One region of the Rhodococcus sp. PSi06 genome, then DNA from elsewhere that is predicted to be linked to it. Evidence: riboswitches for the same ligand, from Rfam matches in the RefSeq annotation. Region 1 holds a riboswitch; each other region holds the start of a gene.

Region 1 (4,188 bases):
TGTTCGGTAACCTGTGGAAGAGCAACGCCGACACCGCATATGCCTTCGGTGTTGCCGGCGCGGAAATGTTCCGGCATCCCCGGAAGGCACCGTTCATCATCGGCGGCTGCGTCATCGGGACCGTGCTCGCGCTCGTCGGTGTGCACAACCATCTGGTCGACTACCTGAGCTTGCTCGGCACCTTCATTCCTCCGCTGGGCGGGGTTCTCATCGGAGACTTCCTGTGCCGCTGGCGGCAGGGCATTCCCGAGGGGCACACTCCCCCGCTCGTTCACTGGCGGCATCTCGCGGTCTACGCTTTCGCGGCCTCCCTCGCGTGGTTGTCCGGAGAACTTGACATCGGAATCCCGCCGTTGATCGGCATCGTGGTAGCTATTGCACTCACGATGGTTCTGCATCGACGTGGCGCGGCGTCAGCGCACGGATCCCTGGCCGCTTAGGGTTGTCGACACTCCACCGCGAAGCCAGTGTCCATCGAAGAGAGGTAGCCGACGCCGATGATCATCACGGGATTGTTCTTCGCGGAGTACGCACGAGTCAGCGAGGACATGCTCGACATCCTCGGCGGTGTATGGGATACCTGCACCGTGCCGCGCGATACCCGCATGCTCGAATGCCGGCTGGTCGCGTTGCTACAGACCGGGCCCGACGACATCGGTAAGGACTTCCCTGCAACGCTCGAGGTGCTCGACGCGAAGGGCGAACACATCGTCAATCAGCGAGGCCTTCAGATCCCCGGCACCGGCTTCACCGGCGAGAATCGGTTCTGGTTCCTGCCGATGCAGATGGTGTTCCGCGACGAAGGACGGCACAACTTCATCCTCAGCGCCGGTGGAGCCACAGCAAGCGTCGGGCTTCGTATCGCGTTCGGTTAATCGAGCGGTAAGGGGCTTTCGGTCAGTTATTAGAGCGCCCGCAGCCGGGACAAGACGCCTCACTGCAGCCGACCCACTCAGCGGGACAACGCGTGCAGGGTCGCCTCTCCCGCCCGATATCCCGCCTCGAACAGCCATGGCCACTCGGAGAAATCCTCGGGTTCCACCACTACGGTCTCCACACCACCGTTTCCCCTCCGCTTGGGCATGTTCTCGGGATGCGCGGGAAACCGTTCTTTCAAATAGGCCGGCTCGAGGCTCTGCCGAAAGATCAGCCACGTCCGCGGCGTGAAGCCCACTGCCTCAGCACGTTTCGCGACGTCGATCCACGCCTCACTGTTCGCGTAACCACCCGCGAGCACCAGCCTCTGGGTCTCCAGCATCGGGAACACCCCGAACCATATCGGCGGATAGCTCAGCAGCGTCTGGCACCAGGCCCGACGACGCTCCGGCGGAATGGGTTCCCATTTGGCTTGTGCTATTTCGAGTCCGTCATCTGCAGACATTGTTCACCTCGTCCTGGAGGTGCGAACCTCCATCGACTTGCGCACCCGCGGTTGCGGGATGCGCCGGTTCTTCCCCTGGGGCACCCCTGTCGATGGAGACGGGGTTGCCGGACAGCCGGCCAGGTACCTACGGCTGTCGCTCTTGAACCTTCCTCGACAATAGCCGAGGGGTACACCTACGACAATCCTGTGGGTCAGCGGGGCACTTCGACGAACGCGCCTCTTGTTTGCCGATCGGTGCGGTGCCGCGGTGGGGACCGAATGAAACCCTGTGATGACCGGGCAACACTCCGGCCGAGGTTCTCGACGTACATCGGACATCCGTCATCATTGACGCGTGATCAAACAGGGAAGTTGTTTTGCTTTGCTCGGCATTGTGATCGCGGTGCTGGGTCACGCAGTGACGGGAACTTTGGGGTACTCGGCGTACGTCTCCGGCGAATCGTTCTATGGACCCGACACCACGTTGGGGCCGTGGGTACGACCCGTCGTCGCCGCGTCGACCGGCGCCTTGATCGGCATGTTCGCAGGGCTGGCGCTGCACCTGTGTGGCTACCGATTCATCGTCGAACCTTCTCGGCGCGTGGGGCTCGTCGTCGTTGCCGGTCTGGTCGGATTGACGCTGGGGATGACGCCCGTACTGATTCTGGTCGGCACGAGCTTCTCCGGTTCGAGTTCGGGCGTATCGCCCGACTACTTGCTCCCGATCTATGCAAGCACCGCAGTTTTCGCTTATGTACTCGGAGTCGCCTCGGTTCGATTGCTGCTCAGAGCAACTCACGATCCGTTGCCATCTCGGACGACCAAGGTTGTGGCTGCCTTTCTTCCGATTGGCGGTGTCCTCGCCACCCTCGCCGGCATGGGGATTGCCTGGATTCTCGGATTTTCCACGACGGCATCCACCTTTGTCGCCGTGATCGTGGCGGTGCTGTGCATACTCGCGGCAACCTTTGCACTCGCGCGAGCGTGGGCGTTGCGCACGACAGCGTAGAAACTCGAGAATTCGTCACGCGCGCGACCATCCCACCACCCTCGGTGTGAATGGCGAACACACCCTCAGCGCCGATTGGGCCACAGCGAGCGTCGCGCTTCGTATCGCATGCGGCTCACACAGGGCGACCAGAATGCGGACTCCGCAGCGCACCGCTTCCCGCGTAAACAACGCTGCACTTAACTACACTTAAGTGCATCAAAGTACATTAAGATGGTCGTTGCTGTATTTTTGCAAGGGAGGCGTTGATATGTCGTGGCCGCCACACGCCCGAACAACCAAGGATTGGCAGCCTCGGCATCGTCAAGGCTCGAAGGCAGACCGCACGCTCGATCGAATCGAGGTGTCGATCCCTCCTGAGATCAAAGACCTTGTCTTTTCGCCGTCCAACGAGACCGCTCAGGCGCAGGAAGCTGCGATCATCGCGGTGGCTCGTCTCGAAGCGGGATTCGGCGAGCATCTCGCGCCGCTCGCAGATTTCCTGCTCCGAAGCGAATCCGTGGCATCATCCAAAATCGAGAGTGTCGACGCCGGTTGGCATGCGTTCGGTCGCGCACTGGCCGGGGGCAAGGCGAGCGCCGATGCCAAATCTCAACTCGCTGCAATACACGCGCTGAGCACGATGGTCGACGCTGCGGGCCGTGGACCGATGTCGCTCGACACCTTCCTCGACGCACACCGACTTCTCATGGCTCCCGATTTCTACACTGCGAAAGACAGTGGCGCACTGCGTGATGTGCAGAATTGGATCGGTGGCAGCGACTACACACCCATAAATGCGCTGTACGTTCCACCGCCGCCGGATCTCGTCCCCGAACTGATGGACGACTTGCTGGTGTTCGCGAACCGCACGGACATGCCGATCATCGCTCAGGCCGCGATCGCTCACGCACAGTTCGAGTCCATCCACCCGTTCACCGACGGCAACGGCCGAATCGGACGTGCATTGATCAGCGCGGTATTCCGCCGGCGCGGCCTGACTCGTCGAATCACCGTTCCGTTGGCCTCGGCGATGCTCGCCGACACGACTCGGTACTTCTCCTTCTTGACGGGGTACCGCAGTGGACAGGCGGACAAGTTCGTCCACTATCTGGCGTCGGCCGCTGTGCACGCAAGCGAAGCGTCAGCGGAGTCGGCGCACGCTCTGTCGGAGCTGCCGGGTGCGTGGAAACACGTAGCAAAACCTCGCGCCAATTCTGCTGACGAAGCTCTGCTTGCCCGACTGCTGGAGGTGCCGATCCTCAACGCAGACATGGCGACAGAGATCACCGGAACAACCGATGTCAGCGCGTATCGCGCACTTGGTCGACTGACCGAGGCAGGCATCTTGGAGTTGATTTCCACGAGCAAGCGAAACCAGATATGGGCGGCGACCGACGTCCTGGCCGAGCTCGACGCACTGAGCGCCGCGATCGGCAAACGGACGCTCAGTCCTTGAAATCGAGCGCTGGCGGAGGTCAGAACAATGGTTCGGCGGTTAGGCGCGCAACTTCATCCAGACCGCCTGTAGGGCTACGTCAGGATTCGCATCGCCTTCGGCTGACATCAGCTGCTGATCGTCTCCCGCGCAGCACCACGCTCCACCACTCGTCGAGCGGTTCGGGCTACAGCCTCGTCGATCAGGAACCCCTTGCTGTCGACCGCCACACCCGAGGTGGCACGTGCCAAGTCGGCCAACAGTTCCTCGGCTTCTCGTACCTCGTCCTCCGACGGCACGAACACCGTTCGCACAGGGGCGAGTTGAGCCGGATGAATACACGCACGACCGACGAATCCGAGACCGGCCAGACTGCGAGTATCGGCCTCGAACGCATCG
Region 2 (4,188 bases), on a different contig from region 1:
CACCAGCTGACCGGACCGGGCCGCCTACTGTGCGGCGGCGCGCTTGTCCATCCACATGGCGGTGGCCAGTACACCGAGACCGGCCACCGCCAGGCCCGAGCCGACAGCGGCGGGTGCCGTGTAGCCGAAGCCTGCGGCGATCACGGCACCACCGACTGCCGCGCCGATGGCGTTGGCCAGGTTGAATGCGGCGTGGTTGAGTGAAGCCGCCAGCGTCTGGGCGTCCTCGGCCACGTCCATCAACCGTGTCTGCAGGCCGGGCACCACCGAAGAGCCGGCCGCGCCGATCAGGAAAACCAGGAGCAGAGCCGTGATCGGATTGTGTGCCGCTGCGACGAACAACGCCAAGAACACGGCAGTTGCGGCCAGACCGACGAAGGTGCCCCTGAGCTGGAAGCGGTCGGCCAGCCAACCACCGACATAGTTGCCGGCGACCATGCCGAGCCCGTAGATCATCAGGGCGAGCGGAACGAGTGCGCGAGCGAGGCCGGCGACATCGGTCAGCGTCGACGCGATGTAGGTGTACACCGCGAACATTCCACCGAATCCGACGATTCCGACGAACAGGGTCATCCACACCTGGCTTCGGCGCAGTGCACCGAGCTCGGTGATGGGGCTGGTGGTCGGCATGGCGTCGAGCCGGGGCATCCACACAGCCAGCGCCGCGACGGTGAGGGCACCGATGACCGCCACGAGAGCGAACGCACTGCGCCACCCCAGAGCCTGTCCGATCCAGGTTGCCACCGGTACGCCGACGACGTTGGCGACCGAGAGACCCATCATCACCATCGCGACGGCTTTGGCGCGTTTTCCTGGTTCGGCGAGGTGTGCGGCCACCAGTGCGGCCACTCCGAAGTACGCACCGTGCGGCAGGCCGGCGACGAATCGTGAGGCGACGAGCTCGTTGAAACTGGGTGCGAACACCGTGCCGAGGTTGCCCAGGGTGAAGGCCACCATCAGCACCAGCAACAACATCCGCCGGGGAACTCGGGCAGCCAGGGCAGCGATGGTGGGAGCGCCGACCACGACCCCGAGCGCATAGGCGGAGATCATGTGGCCCGCAGAAGGCTCGGAAATCCCCATCGTGGTGGCGATGTCCGGCAGCAAGCCCATCGACGCGAATTCCGTCGTGCCGATGCCGAAGCCGCCGATGGACAGAGCCAACATCGCGAGCTTGCGGCGGGTCGAGTGCGGTCGATGACTGACACTCAGGCCACTCGACACCTTGCCGCGCACAGCGCTGACTCGGGAAAGAGCGGAATCGGTGACAGTCACAGCGGTACTACCTTCGTTTCGATCGGGAACGTGAACGGCGAGATCGGCGGCGTACAGAATCGATTCAGCACAGCGCATCCCAGTAGGGGAACAGCCGACTCGACCATTGTCTTCCCTCTACCCTCCAGTTTTCGAGCCGAAGAGCGGTGATTGTCCTCACCCGAGCAACTGCCGGGGCCCTTCTCGGCCGCCGGGCCAAGCCCTTGTTCCTGTGGCGCGTCCGTACCCGCTAAGATTTCCGCCAGGTCATGAGTGCCAGCATCGAGCCCCGGCTTGCTGGCCGGCAACCCTCCAGCCGCGGTGGGGTGCCCCGGGTGAACGACCGGGCCGATCCTGCATGCAAGTGCCGAATCGACAAGCGCGGGTCCGCAAGAAGCGGACCCACTGAATCTTCGGCCTCCAGGGGCCGAGGCCTGTCAGGAGGTTTTCTCATGTGTTGCTGTACCGATACGCCCCGTAGCGCTCGACCCCTCGAGCATCATTCGACATTCGATTTCTCTCGTACCGACTTGTTTCGGACGAACTCGTTTCAGAAAACGGAGTATCAGCAGCCATGACAGATTCGAACCCCGACATCGTCGACGCCACCGGAGCACCGACCGAGGATCCGTTCACCGATCCCTCTGCCAATTGGAGTTTCGAGACCAAGCAGATCCACTCGGGTCAGACGCCGGACGGCGCAACCAACGCGCGCGCACTGCCGATCTACCAGACCACCTCGTACACGTTCGACAACACCGATCACGCGGCCGCATTGTTCGGACTCGCCGAGCCGGGCAACATCTACACCCGCATCATCAACCCCACCCAGGACGTTGTGGAGCAGCGCATCGCCGCTCTCGAAGGTGGCGTCGCAGCATTGTTGGTCGCGTCGGGTCAGGCAGCCGAGACCTTTGCCATTCTCAACCTTGCGGAGGCGGGCGACCACATCGTCTCGAGCCCGCGTCTGTACGGCGGCACCTACAACCTCTTCCACTACACCCTCCCCAAGCTGGGGATCACCGTCTCGTTCGTCGACGATCCCGATGATCTCGAGCAGTGGCGGGCCGCGATCACGCCGTCGACCAAGGCGTTCTACGGCGAATCGATCTCCAACCCGAAGAACGACATTCTCGATATCCCGGGAATCTCCGCGGTAGCCCACGAGAACGGCATCCCGTTGATCGTGGACAACACGGTGGCGACGCCGTACCTGCTGCAGCCGTTGAAGCACGGGGCAGACATCGTCGTGCACTCGGCGACCAAGTACCTGGGTGGACACGGCACGGCGATCGCCGGCGTGATCGTCGACGGTGGCACCTTCGACTGGACTCAGGGCCGTCACCCCAACTTCACGACCGCCGACCCGAGTTACCACGGTGTGGTGTTCGCCGATCTCGGCGCTCCCGCATTCGCGCTCAAGGCACGCGTACAGCTGCTGCGCGACATCGGCGCAGCTGTCTCTCCGTTCAACGCCTTCCTCATCAGCCAAGGAATCGAGACGTTGAGCCTGCGCATCGAGCGGCACGTGGCCAACGCACAGAAGGTGGCGGAGTTCCTGGCCGGCCGCGACGACGTCGTCTCCATCAACTACGCCGGACTCGAGTCGTCGCCGTGGTACCAGCGAGGCCAGGAATTGCTACCCAAGGGACAGGGCGCAATCGTCGCGTTCGAGCTGAAGGGTGGCGTGGACGCGGGCAAGAAGTTCGTCAACGCGCTCACACTGCACAGCCACGTCGCTAACATCGGTGATGTGCGCTCACTCGTCATCCACCCCGCATCCACCACCCATTCCCAGCTGACTCCCGAGGAGCAGTCGGCATCGGGTGTGACGCCGGGTCTGGTTCGTCTGGCCGTGGGAATCGAAGGAATCGACGACATCATCGCCGATCTCGAAGCCGGCTTCAGCGCGGCGGCATCTTGAGCAACAGCTGCGACACAGGCGTTCGTCCGGAGGCGGTTCTTCCGTCTCCGGACGGGCGGCTGGGCACCATCGACATCGGCGGTCTCGACCTCGAGAACGGTGCTCACATCCCCCAGGTGACCGTCGCCGTGCAGCGGTGGGGGGAGCTCGCCACCGACCGCAGCAATGTCGTGCTCGTCGAACATGCCCTGACCGGAGACTCGCACGTGTCCGGCCCGCCGGACGCGGATCATGCGCTGCCCGGTTGGTGGAACGGAATGGTCGGACCCGGGTGTCCCATCGACACCGACGAGTGGTGCGTGGTTGCGACCAACGTGCTCGGTGGATGCGGCGGCACCACCGGGCCGAGCAGCATCTCGCCCGACGGCACACCGTATGGATCGACGTTCCCCGACATCTCGATCCGCGACCAGGTCGCGGCGGAGGCAGCTGTCGCCGACGCCCTCGGCATCGACCGCTTCGCCGCCGTGGTCGGTGGCTCGATGGGCGGGATGCGGACCCTCGAATGGATCGTCAGTCGTCCCGATCGCGTGGCAGCGGCACTGGTTCTGGCAGTCGGTGCGCGGGCAACGGCCGACCAGATCGGCACGCAGACAACGCAGATCGCCGCGATCAAAGCGGATCCGGGGTGGCTGGGTGGCAACTACCACGGCTCCGGAACGTCTCCGACGGCCGGACTCGGTATCGCGCGACGCATTGCGCATCTGACGTATCGCACCGAGAGCGAACTCGACATTCGGTTCGGTAACTCACCGCAGAACGACGAAGATCCATGGTCCGGCGGCCGCTACTCGGCGCAGAGCTATCTCGAACATCAGGCCGCGAAGCTGGTCAATCGATTCGACGCGGCGACCTACGTTCTGCTCTCCGAGGCCATGAACCGACACGACGTGGGTCGCGGCCGCGGCGGAGTGGCCGAAGCTCTTGCGTCCGTGCCGGTTCCGACCATCGTCGGCGGCGTCGATTCGGATCGGCTCTATCCGCTGAGGCTGCAGAAGGAGATCGCCCGC
Region 3 (4,188 bases), on a different contig from region 1:
GTTCGATTCGCCGAGGACCTCGTCGACGATGTCGATATCGAAGCGGGTGCCGCGCGATCCCAGCAGCGGGAGTACCTCGGAGCCCAGGAACGTCGACTGCCGATCCACATCGCCGTGGACCTGCAACGTGACCCCGTCGGCCACGTCGGCCGCGGTGACGTCGGAAATCAGACTGGCCAACCCCGACGGAGTGCCGACGTAGCGGATGGACGACGGGCTGGTCGGCGCGTCGAGACCGGCGAACTCGCGACGAGCTGTGCGAGCGTCGGCCGCGATATGGATCTCGAGGTCGAGGAACACCGCGGTACCTTCGGCGGATTCGCCGCGTTCGACGGCTTCGGCGCGCAGCCTTGCGCGTTGTTGCTGCGCTTCCCGCAGGTCGGAAGCCTGAATTCGGACAACGTCCGCGTCCGGTGCCACGGTCAGTTCGGACCAGATCGAATCGAATTCGACGGCGATGCGGGTGTGATTGTGCGACATGAGTGGTGTCCTGGTTCTAGAAGTCGGAGAACGCATTCGGTCGGAGCGGAGCCGAAATCGAACACGACCCGGACGCCGTGCGGCACAGATCCACATATCTGTTGCACCAGTGACGGTTGCCCTGCCACACGACACTCATGGTCATGAAGCCATGCTAACCGTCCGAGGGGGTGCACGGGGATCCAACCCCGGCCGCGCGGGGCCCACCCACCCCGGCCGCCCCGTCGACCAGGCCCGGGAATGGCCGAGGATCCGGCACGGGATTCCACCAGCCGGCGTCCTCTTCGTAATGCCAGTTCGGGCCCGACGCGACCAGGGCGGCCAGGGCGTCGACGAGTCGGTCGACATCGGCGGCGGAGCTGCCGAGGCCGATGCTGGCTCGTACCGCGCCGTCCGCGTGCCCGAGCCGGCTCAGCAGCGGATGCGCACAGAATTTTCCGTCTCGAACGCCGATTCCGTGCTCGGCGGACAGGTACGCAGCCACCTCGCCGGGGTCGCGTCCGGCCACGGTGAAGGTGACGATGCCGACGGTGTCGGGTGCGTCGGCCCACACCTGAAGTAATTCGACGCCGTCCAGTGCCGCCAGGCCGGTCCGCAACCGGGACGACAATTCGTGTTCGTGAGCCTGCAGCTCGGCGTCGTCGAATCCCGCGATGGCTTCGCAGGCCGCGGCCAGAGCGGCGACTCCCAGCACGTTGGGGGTGCCTGCCTCGTGCCGCTGCGGGGCCGGGGCCCAGTCGGTGTGCTCGATGCTCACCCTGCGCACCGCTCCGCCGCCGGCCAGGTGCGGCGTGCCGACGTCGAGCCAATCACGTTTTCCCACAAGCACTCCCGCTCCGAACGGTGCGTACAACTTGTGTCCGGAGAAGGCGAGGTAGTCCACGTCGAGGGCGGCGATGTCGATACGGCGATGCGGAACCAACTGAGCACCGTCCACCACGATCCGCGCGCCGTGCCGATGCGCCAGCGCGGCGAGCTGCTCGATCGGGAGGACTTCACCGGTGACATTGGATGCACCCGTGATCGCCAGCAGTGCAGCGGGTTTCGCGGCCAGCTCGGCATCCAGGCGGTCGATGGTCTCGGCCAGTGTGGACGCGGCCACCACCACCCGGCGATCGCGCCACGGCAGCAGATTCGCATGGTGCTCGATATCGAGTACCACTGTCTCGCCCGGCACACACGCAGCCAGCAGGTTCAGCGAGTCGGTGGTGTTGCGGGTGAACACCACCACCGAATCCAGTTGCGCACCAACGAAATCGGCGACGGTCACCCGAGCTTTCTCGTAAGCTGCCGTCGAGACGCGGGATGCGTAGCCGGCCCCTCGATGCACACTCGAGTAGAACGGCAGCAATTCCGCTATTCGATCGGTCACCGCGGACAGTGCCGGCGCGCTCGCCGCGTAGTCGAAGTTCGCGTACGCGGCGGTGCCGCCCTGCACCAGGGGAACCTGCAGATCCGTGCCCGAAACAGGGGCAAAAGGAGTGCAGGGACGGGAGAGTACAGATGTCATGACAGATCAAGCCCTCACGTTCGAGGGACCCGCAACCGAAGATTGTGTTGAACGAGTCCGCGCTTGCCGCACCGGATTTCCGGCTGCAGCCTGGTCGTCACCCGGAGCACCCCGCCGCGAAGGAGGGTTGCCGACCAGCAAGCCGGGGCTCGATGCTGGTACTCGTGACCGTGGAAAAGACAATGACAAACTCGCTGCAGTTTTGTCAAGCCGGGACTCGGCCACGAGCCGCAGTAGGATTTCCGCGGTGGGAACACGCGCTCGTTCACCTGCTGGCCAACAGAACGTGAGATAACCAACGACGCTGCTGCTCACCAGCACCACAGAGTCACTTGCCACCGCAGAGTTGCTTGCAAACGAATGAGAAGGACGCCCGGTTGTCTGTGCATCAAGAGAACGATCTGCCGGGTTCGAGCGCGGACACCGCGCCTGCACCGGCGGTGTTTCTTCGCTCGTCTCTCGCTCCGCCCGCCCGGACGCTCATCGACGTTCTCCGCGATACGGCCCATCGTTTTCCCGACGCCCCCGCCATCGACGACGGTGCCGTGTCGGTCAGCTATTCCGAATTGTTGGACGACATCGCCGAGGGCGCCCAGTGGCTCGCCGATGCCGGCGTCCGGCGCGGCGATCGCGTCGGCATCCGCATGCCGTCCGGTTCCTTCTCCCTCTACGTCGCCATTCTGTCGATCCTCGCGGCCGGTGCCGCGTACGTACCGGTCGACGCGGACGATCCCGAGGAGCGAGCCGAGCTGGTCTTCGGCGAGGCGAAGGTGACGGCCATCGTCACCGCAGGCGGTATCGCCGCCGGTACCGCCCCCAAGCAGGATGTCCCCCAGGATGCCGGGCGACCGCCCACTCCCGAGGACGACGCCTGGGTCATTTTCACCTCGGGTTCGACGGGCACTCCCAAGGGCGTCGCGGTCAGTCATCGCAACGCGGCTGCGTTCGTGGACGCCGAGGCGCGCATGTTCTTGCAGAAGGATCCGTTGGGCCCGGGCGACCGAGTGCTCGCCGGCCTGTCGGTGGCGTTCGACGCGTCGTGCGAGGAGATGTGGTTGGCGTGGCGGCACGGCGCTTGCCTGGTGCCGGCACCGCGTTCGCTGGTGCGGTCCGGCTTCGACCTCGGTCCCTGGCTGGTCTCCCGCGACATCAGTGTCGTCTCGACGGTGCCGACCCTGGCGTCGCTGTGGCCGGCGGTCGCACTCGAAGCGGTACGACTGCTCATCTTCGGCGGCGAAGCATGCCCCCCGGAGCTCGCCGAGCGGCTCGCCGTCGAGGGACGCGAGGTGTGGAACACCTACGGCCCCACCGAAGCGACGGTCGTGGCATGCGCGGCGATCATGGACGGGACGGGTCCGGTCCGCATCGGTCTGCCCCTCGATGGCTGGGACCTGGCGGTGGTCGACGCGTCGGGCACTCCGGTCCAGGTCGGTGAGGTCGGTGAACTCGTCATCGGTGGTGTCGGCCTGGCCCGGTACCTCGACCCGGCCAAGGACGCCGAGAAGTACGCTCCCATGCCCTCTCTCGGGTGGGACCGGGCGTATCGCAGCGGTGATCTGGTCAAGCTCGAGCTCGAGGGCCTGCTCTTCCAGGGTCGCGCCGACGATCAGGTCAAGCTCGGTGGTCGACGCATCGAGCTCGGCGAGATAGACAATGCGTTGCAAGCACTTCCGGGCGTCAGCGGTGCGGCCGCGGCCATCCGCAAGACCGGTGCTGGTAATTCGGTTCTAGTCGGCTACCTCGCCAGTACCGACCCCGATTTCGATCTGGAGGCAGCCCGCGCGTTGTTGGCCGAGCACCTGCCGTCGGCGCTGGTTCCGCGGCTCGCCCTGGTCGAGGAGATGCCCACACGTACCTCGGGCAAGGTCGACCGCAATGCGCTGCCGTGGCCGCTGCCCGGCATGGCGGGGGCCTCGGCACTCGGAGGTACTGCGGGGTGGGTCGCCGAGTTGTGGACCAACATCCTCGGCGCTCAGGTCAACGACGAGAACGCCGATTTCTTCGCCAACGGCGGCGGATCGCTCTCGGCCGCGCAGTTGGTGACGGCGCTGCGCGAGCGGTTCCCCGAGGTCACCGTCGCGCAGTTGTACGACCACCCCCGATTGGGTTCGCTCGCACAGTATCTCGACGACTTGAAGCCCGTCGTCGAGGCCATTCCACGCGAGGTCGCCCCCACTTCACGACCGGCCCAGTGGGCT
Region 4 (4,188 bases), on a different contig from region 1:
CGTGGAGTACGCCGAAGGAATTGATCAACCGACTTCAATTCGGTGCGAGTGATCTGTGGCCGTAGGGTGCGTCCACTTCCGATCGCTGGCGGTTCATCGCCCAGTTGATCGATAGTGATCGGGGCATGCTCGTCGAACTGGGTGGTTCGGTATCGACACGGGTTGTAGAGGCGCTCGTTGCGACGGCCGAATTATGTAGGCAGTCGGTCAGCGAGTCTGTGCCAGCTGAGGACTGGGAGTATCTCCGACGGGCACTGCGATGGCTCGAGCGTAGTAATTCCGACGTCGATCGCGCCCTTATCGCCGTGGGCGAGGAGTTGGCACTGATCGGGCTCGACGGGATAGAGCAGGATTTCTCGGTTGCAACCTGGCTCTGCATGGATGTGTTGGACCGGTTTGCCTCCGCGGGCGACGCAGTCGGCTACTGGGTCGAGTACATGCGGGGCGGTGAGTCGAATACAACTGAGCAAGACGATTCAGAATCGATCGACAATGACGACGCCGCACTTGCTGTTGCCGTCTGACATCCCGGATTCCCCTGCCGGGCAGCGTGCCTCGACTCTGTGCCAATTGCTGGCAAGCCAGCATTTCGCCCGGGCAGGGTAGTCCTCACAGCGAGCTTTCGGATTCCAGGACGGCTTCGGCAGCAGCCGCAATGGCGTCGCCGATGCGGTCTCGATTTCGATCGATGAACAGTTGATCTCGCGAATACAGTGCACCGTGCTCGTGGTTCGGTCCGTCTTCGACTGCGCGCCTCATCACCTCGAGTCTGGCGATGACGATGTCAGAGAGTTCGTCGGCCCGAGGGGTGGGATACGTCGTGAAAATCCGGCGCAGCCTGTCCCACCGGTCGGTGTCTGGCTCCCACCCTCCGTCGGAAAAGTTGTCGTTACTGCAAAGCGGCGCGAATCTGTAGGCGAAATAGGCCATGTCGTCGATGCGTCGTCCCGGTCCGGCTTCGTCGAAATCGATCAACGCGACAGCCACGGAACCGTCGAAGACGAAGTTGTACGGAGCTGCATCCCAGTGACAGATCACCTCGGGTTCGACGCCTTCGGGAAGGTGTCGAGCATGGCCGTCCGGCAACTGCAGACCGATGGTCGAGTCGTGCAATTTTCGTATGATGCGGGCAGCACTCTCCAGGGCATCGACACTACGAATGGCCGCGGGCATCGGGTAGTTGCCGGCAATTCCATGCCGGTAGGTGAGTACTTCCCGACCCTGAGCATCCATCCCCAAGAAACGCGGAGCGTGGGAAAAACCCCTGTGCTCCAACTCTTTCAGAAGGCAGTGCACGGCAGGCGAATGGTCTCCCGCCGTTCGACGCACCGTCTCGGCTACCCGGTGAACGGCAGTCCTGTTGCCCCCGTGCAAGGGAATTTCCGCGTCGTCCCGCATACTTCTACACTCTCACGTCGATGCAGAAGCGCACCGGAAATCAGCGTCGATCTCCACCCCGGTTGGCAACTGCGCCGAGCCTCTCGTAGTATCGGTAACCGTAGGACCATCCAGAGCGACCGAGAGACCTGGCTCTATGACGTCGCAGCAACCCCCCGACTCGTCGGGTGAGGGTGCTACCGCCGGGACCGATGGAGGAATGCACGTGAATACCCGAGTCGCCTCAGGTTTCGTCGACGGATGCCGTCGGCTGCATGTCGATCTGTGCCGTCTGAACGGTTCGACCTGTCTCAGCTGACATTTCAGCACCGTACATTTCGACACCACCTCATCATCTGCACCAACTCCTTCCTGGGCACACGTGGCTCGGACGCGGGAGTTCTCGTGCGATCGACAAGATACCGGAGACACCCACGTGTCCACTCGCCCTGCACTTTTGGTGGCCGGAGTTCTCGCCGCCACCGCCACACTGCTTGCCGGATGCGCCGGCAGCGCTACCACCTCGGCTGCCGATGCCGGACCCCCGCAGTCCGGCGGCACGCTGCGTTACGGCCTGTCCGGCGCTCCCACCTGCTCCGACCCGGCCCAGTCCGGCACCAACCAGACGATCTATGTCACCCGGCAAGTGGTCGACTCTCTCACCGACCAGAATCCGGAGACAGGAGAGATCGAACCGTGGTTGGCCGAAAGCTGGGAAGTCGGTCCCGAGGCACGGTCTTTCACGTTCCAGCTGAAGGACGGTGTGACGTTCAGTGACGGCACGCCGCTCGACGCCGCCGCCGTAAAAGAGAATTTCGACGCCATCACCGGCACTCTCGGTGCGGCCAAAGCGCCTCTGGCTGCCAGTTACCTGACCGGATATCAGGGTGCAACCGTCATCGATCCGCTGACGGTCCGCATAGACTTCGCGGCACCCAATGCACAGTTCCTGCAGGCGAGTTCGACGCCTCAGCTCGGAATTCAATCCAGCGCGACGTCGGCGCAGTCGGCAGAGTCACGGTGCTTGGGTACCAACATCGGATCGGGACCGTTCACCTACGCGGACTATCAGCAGGATCGCTCCGTCACGCTGGCCAAGCGATCCGGATATGCCTGGGGCTCTGCGGCGTTCGGTCACACAGGCGAGGCCTACCTGGACCGTGTCGAGTTCACCATCGTGCCGGAGTCGGGTGTACGTACCGGCAGCCTCTCCTCCGATCAGCTCGACGCCGTCAGCGACGCACTACCGCAGGATGCGCCGCAGATCGAGGCGACCGGTGGCCGGATCCTGACGGCCCCCAACCCGGGCGTTCCGTTCGGCATTCAGCCCAACGTCACCCGCGGTGCGCTTCGGGACCCCGCCGTCCGCACAGCCCTGGTACCGGCGATCAACCGTCAGGAACTCGTCGACACCGTCCTGGGACCGGACTTCCGGACGGCGACAAGCACGTTGGCCAGCGCCACTCCGGGCTTCGTCGAACTCGCCGATGTCACCTACGACCCCGAGAAGTCGACATCGCTGCTCGACGATGCGGGGTGGACTCCCGGTGCAGATGGGATCCGCGAAAAGGATGGCGAGAAGCTGAGTTTCAAGGTCATGTACTCGGCCGTGTTCGCCGGCAATCAGGCAATTCTGGAGCTGACCCAGCAGCAGTTGCGTGCGGTGGGCGTCGACCTACAGCTCGAGCTGGTCTCCAATTCGGAGGCGACGGCACGGCAGGGCACGAAGGACTACGACGCGACGTACTACAACAGCACCCGCGCCGACGGCGACATTCTGCGTACCTCGTTTGCGGTGGACGGACGAAACCTGAACGCGCGCGGCCCGATCCCTGATCTGGATGCATCGTTGACCGATCAGCTCGGGGCCACGGACGTGCCGGCGCGCAACGGAATTCTCGCTACGGCGCAGCAGCAGGTGCTGGACAACGGCTTGTGGATTCCCACAATCGAGCTTTCGCAGGCGGTCGGCGCGGCGTCGAAAGTGCAGGATCTGAATTTCGAGGCCTCGGCGCGGCTGCAGTTCTTCGATACCTGGCTGAGCGCATGACCCGCTACATCGGACAGCGGGTACTGCAAGCAGCGGCCGTGCTGTGGGCGGCGTTCACCATCTCGTTCATCGTGCTGTTCCTGCTGCCGTCGGACCCGGTCAGTCTTGCCGTGGATTCGGCCGGCTCGGGTACCCCGGCCGACGCTGCAGCCATCGCTGAGCTGCAGGCTCGTTACGGTCTCGATCAGCCGGTGCTGGTGCAGTACTGGCACTCGCTGGTCGGTGCCGTGCAGGGTGATTTCGGATTGTCCATCGCCACCGGTCAGCCGGTGACTACGGCCATCCTCGACGCGGTGCCCAGCACACTCGGCCTGGCGGGGACGGCCCTGGTGCTGGCCGTCGTATTCGGATCCGCGGTGGCGTACGCAGCCACGTACACCCAGATCCCATGGCTGAAGAATTTGCTGTTCGCGCTTCCCCCGCTGGGAGTGGCTGTGCCGACCTTCTGGGTAGGACTACTGCTGCTGCAACTGTTCTCGTTCCGACTGCGCTGGTTCCCGGCGTTCGGTGACGCCGGCGCGGCATCGTTGGTGCTGCCTGCTGTGACACTGGCACTGCCGACCGGTGCCGTCATCGCTCAGGTGCTCGCCACCAGTATGGCCACCACATGGAAACAACCGTTCGTCGATGTCGCTCGCGCCAAGGGTGCCTCGCGGCTACGGGTGCAGACTCGGCACGTCCTACGGCTGTCGTCCATCCCTGCTTTCACGATCGCGGGTGTGTTGGTGGGGACGCTGCTCGCCGGATCGGTCGTCGTCGAG

Evidence for each region. Region 1 has a riboswitch for S-adenosylmethionine ahead of ACFI9K_RS23060 (mandelate racemase/muconate lactonizing protein). Riboswitches for the same ligand answer to the same signal wherever they lie in the genome.
Region 2: linked by a shared signal. The riboswitch ahead of ACFI9K_RS05310 (bifunctional o-acetylhomoserine/o-acetylserine sulfhydrylase) and the one ahead of ACFI9K_RS23060 (mandelate racemase/muconate lactonizing protein) in region 1 are both predicted to bind S-adenosylmethionine.
Region 3: linked by a shared signal. The riboswitch ahead of ACFI9K_RS07470 (aminotransferase class V-fold PLP-dependent enzyme) and the one ahead of ACFI9K_RS23060 (mandelate racemase/muconate lactonizing protein) in region 1 are both predicted to bind S-adenosylmethionine.
Region 4: linked by a shared signal. The riboswitch ahead of ACFI9K_RS18950 (ABC transporter substrate-binding protein) and the one ahead of ACFI9K_RS23060 (mandelate racemase/muconate lactonizing protein) in region 1 are both predicted to bind S-adenosylmethionine.

The regions. Positions count from the first base shown of each region.
Region 1 covers NZ_JBHNYO010000021.1:22,395-26,582, reverse strand. The annotation lists gene codB (cytosine permease) at 1-440, shown strand, start outside; gene ACFI9K_RS23065 (DUF6941 family protein) at 498-875, shown strand; gene ACFI9K_RS23060 (mandelate racemase/muconate lactonizing protein) at 953-1,381, opposite strand; SAM riboswitch class IV at 1,410-1,529, opposite strand; gene ACFI9K_RS23055 (hypothetical protein) at 1,719-2,372, shown strand; gene ACFI9K_RS23050 (Fic family protein) at 2,623-3,810, shown strand; gene ACFI9K_RS23045 (HpcH/HpaI aldolase/citrate lyase family protein) at 3,918-4,188, opposite strand, start outside.
Region 2 covers NZ_JBHNYO010000003.1:125,291-129,478, reverse strand. The annotation lists gene ACFI9K_RS05320 (ABC transporter substrate-binding protein) at 1-10, shown strand, start outside; gene ACFI9K_RS05315 (MFS transporter) at 25-1,167, opposite strand; SAM riboswitch class IV at 1,520-1,642, shown strand; gene ACFI9K_RS05310 (bifunctional o-acetylhomoserine/o-acetylserine sulfhydrylase) at 1,829-3,178, shown strand; gene metX (homoserine O-acetyltransferase MetX) at 3,175-4,188, shown strand, end outside.
Region 3 covers NZ_JBHNYO010000004.1:188,730-192,917, reverse strand. The annotation lists gene ACFI9K_RS07475 (hypothetical protein) at 1-480, opposite strand, end outside; gene ACFI9K_RS07470 (aminotransferase class V-fold PLP-dependent enzyme) at 635-1,990, opposite strand; SAM riboswitch class IV at 2,045-2,160, opposite strand; gene ACFI9K_RS07465 (Pls/PosA family non-ribosomal peptide synthetase) at 2,374-4,188, shown strand, end outside.
Region 4 covers NZ_JBHNYO010000014.1:172,682-176,869, reverse strand. The annotation lists gene ACFI9K_RS18960 (hypothetical protein) at 126-524, shown strand; gene ACFI9K_RS18955 (phosphotransferase) at 610-1,233, opposite strand; SAM riboswitch class I at 1,502-1,596, shown strand; gene ACFI9K_RS18950 (ABC transporter substrate-binding protein) at 1,814-3,427, shown strand; gene ACFI9K_RS18945 (ABC transporter permease) at 3,424-4,188, shown strand, end outside.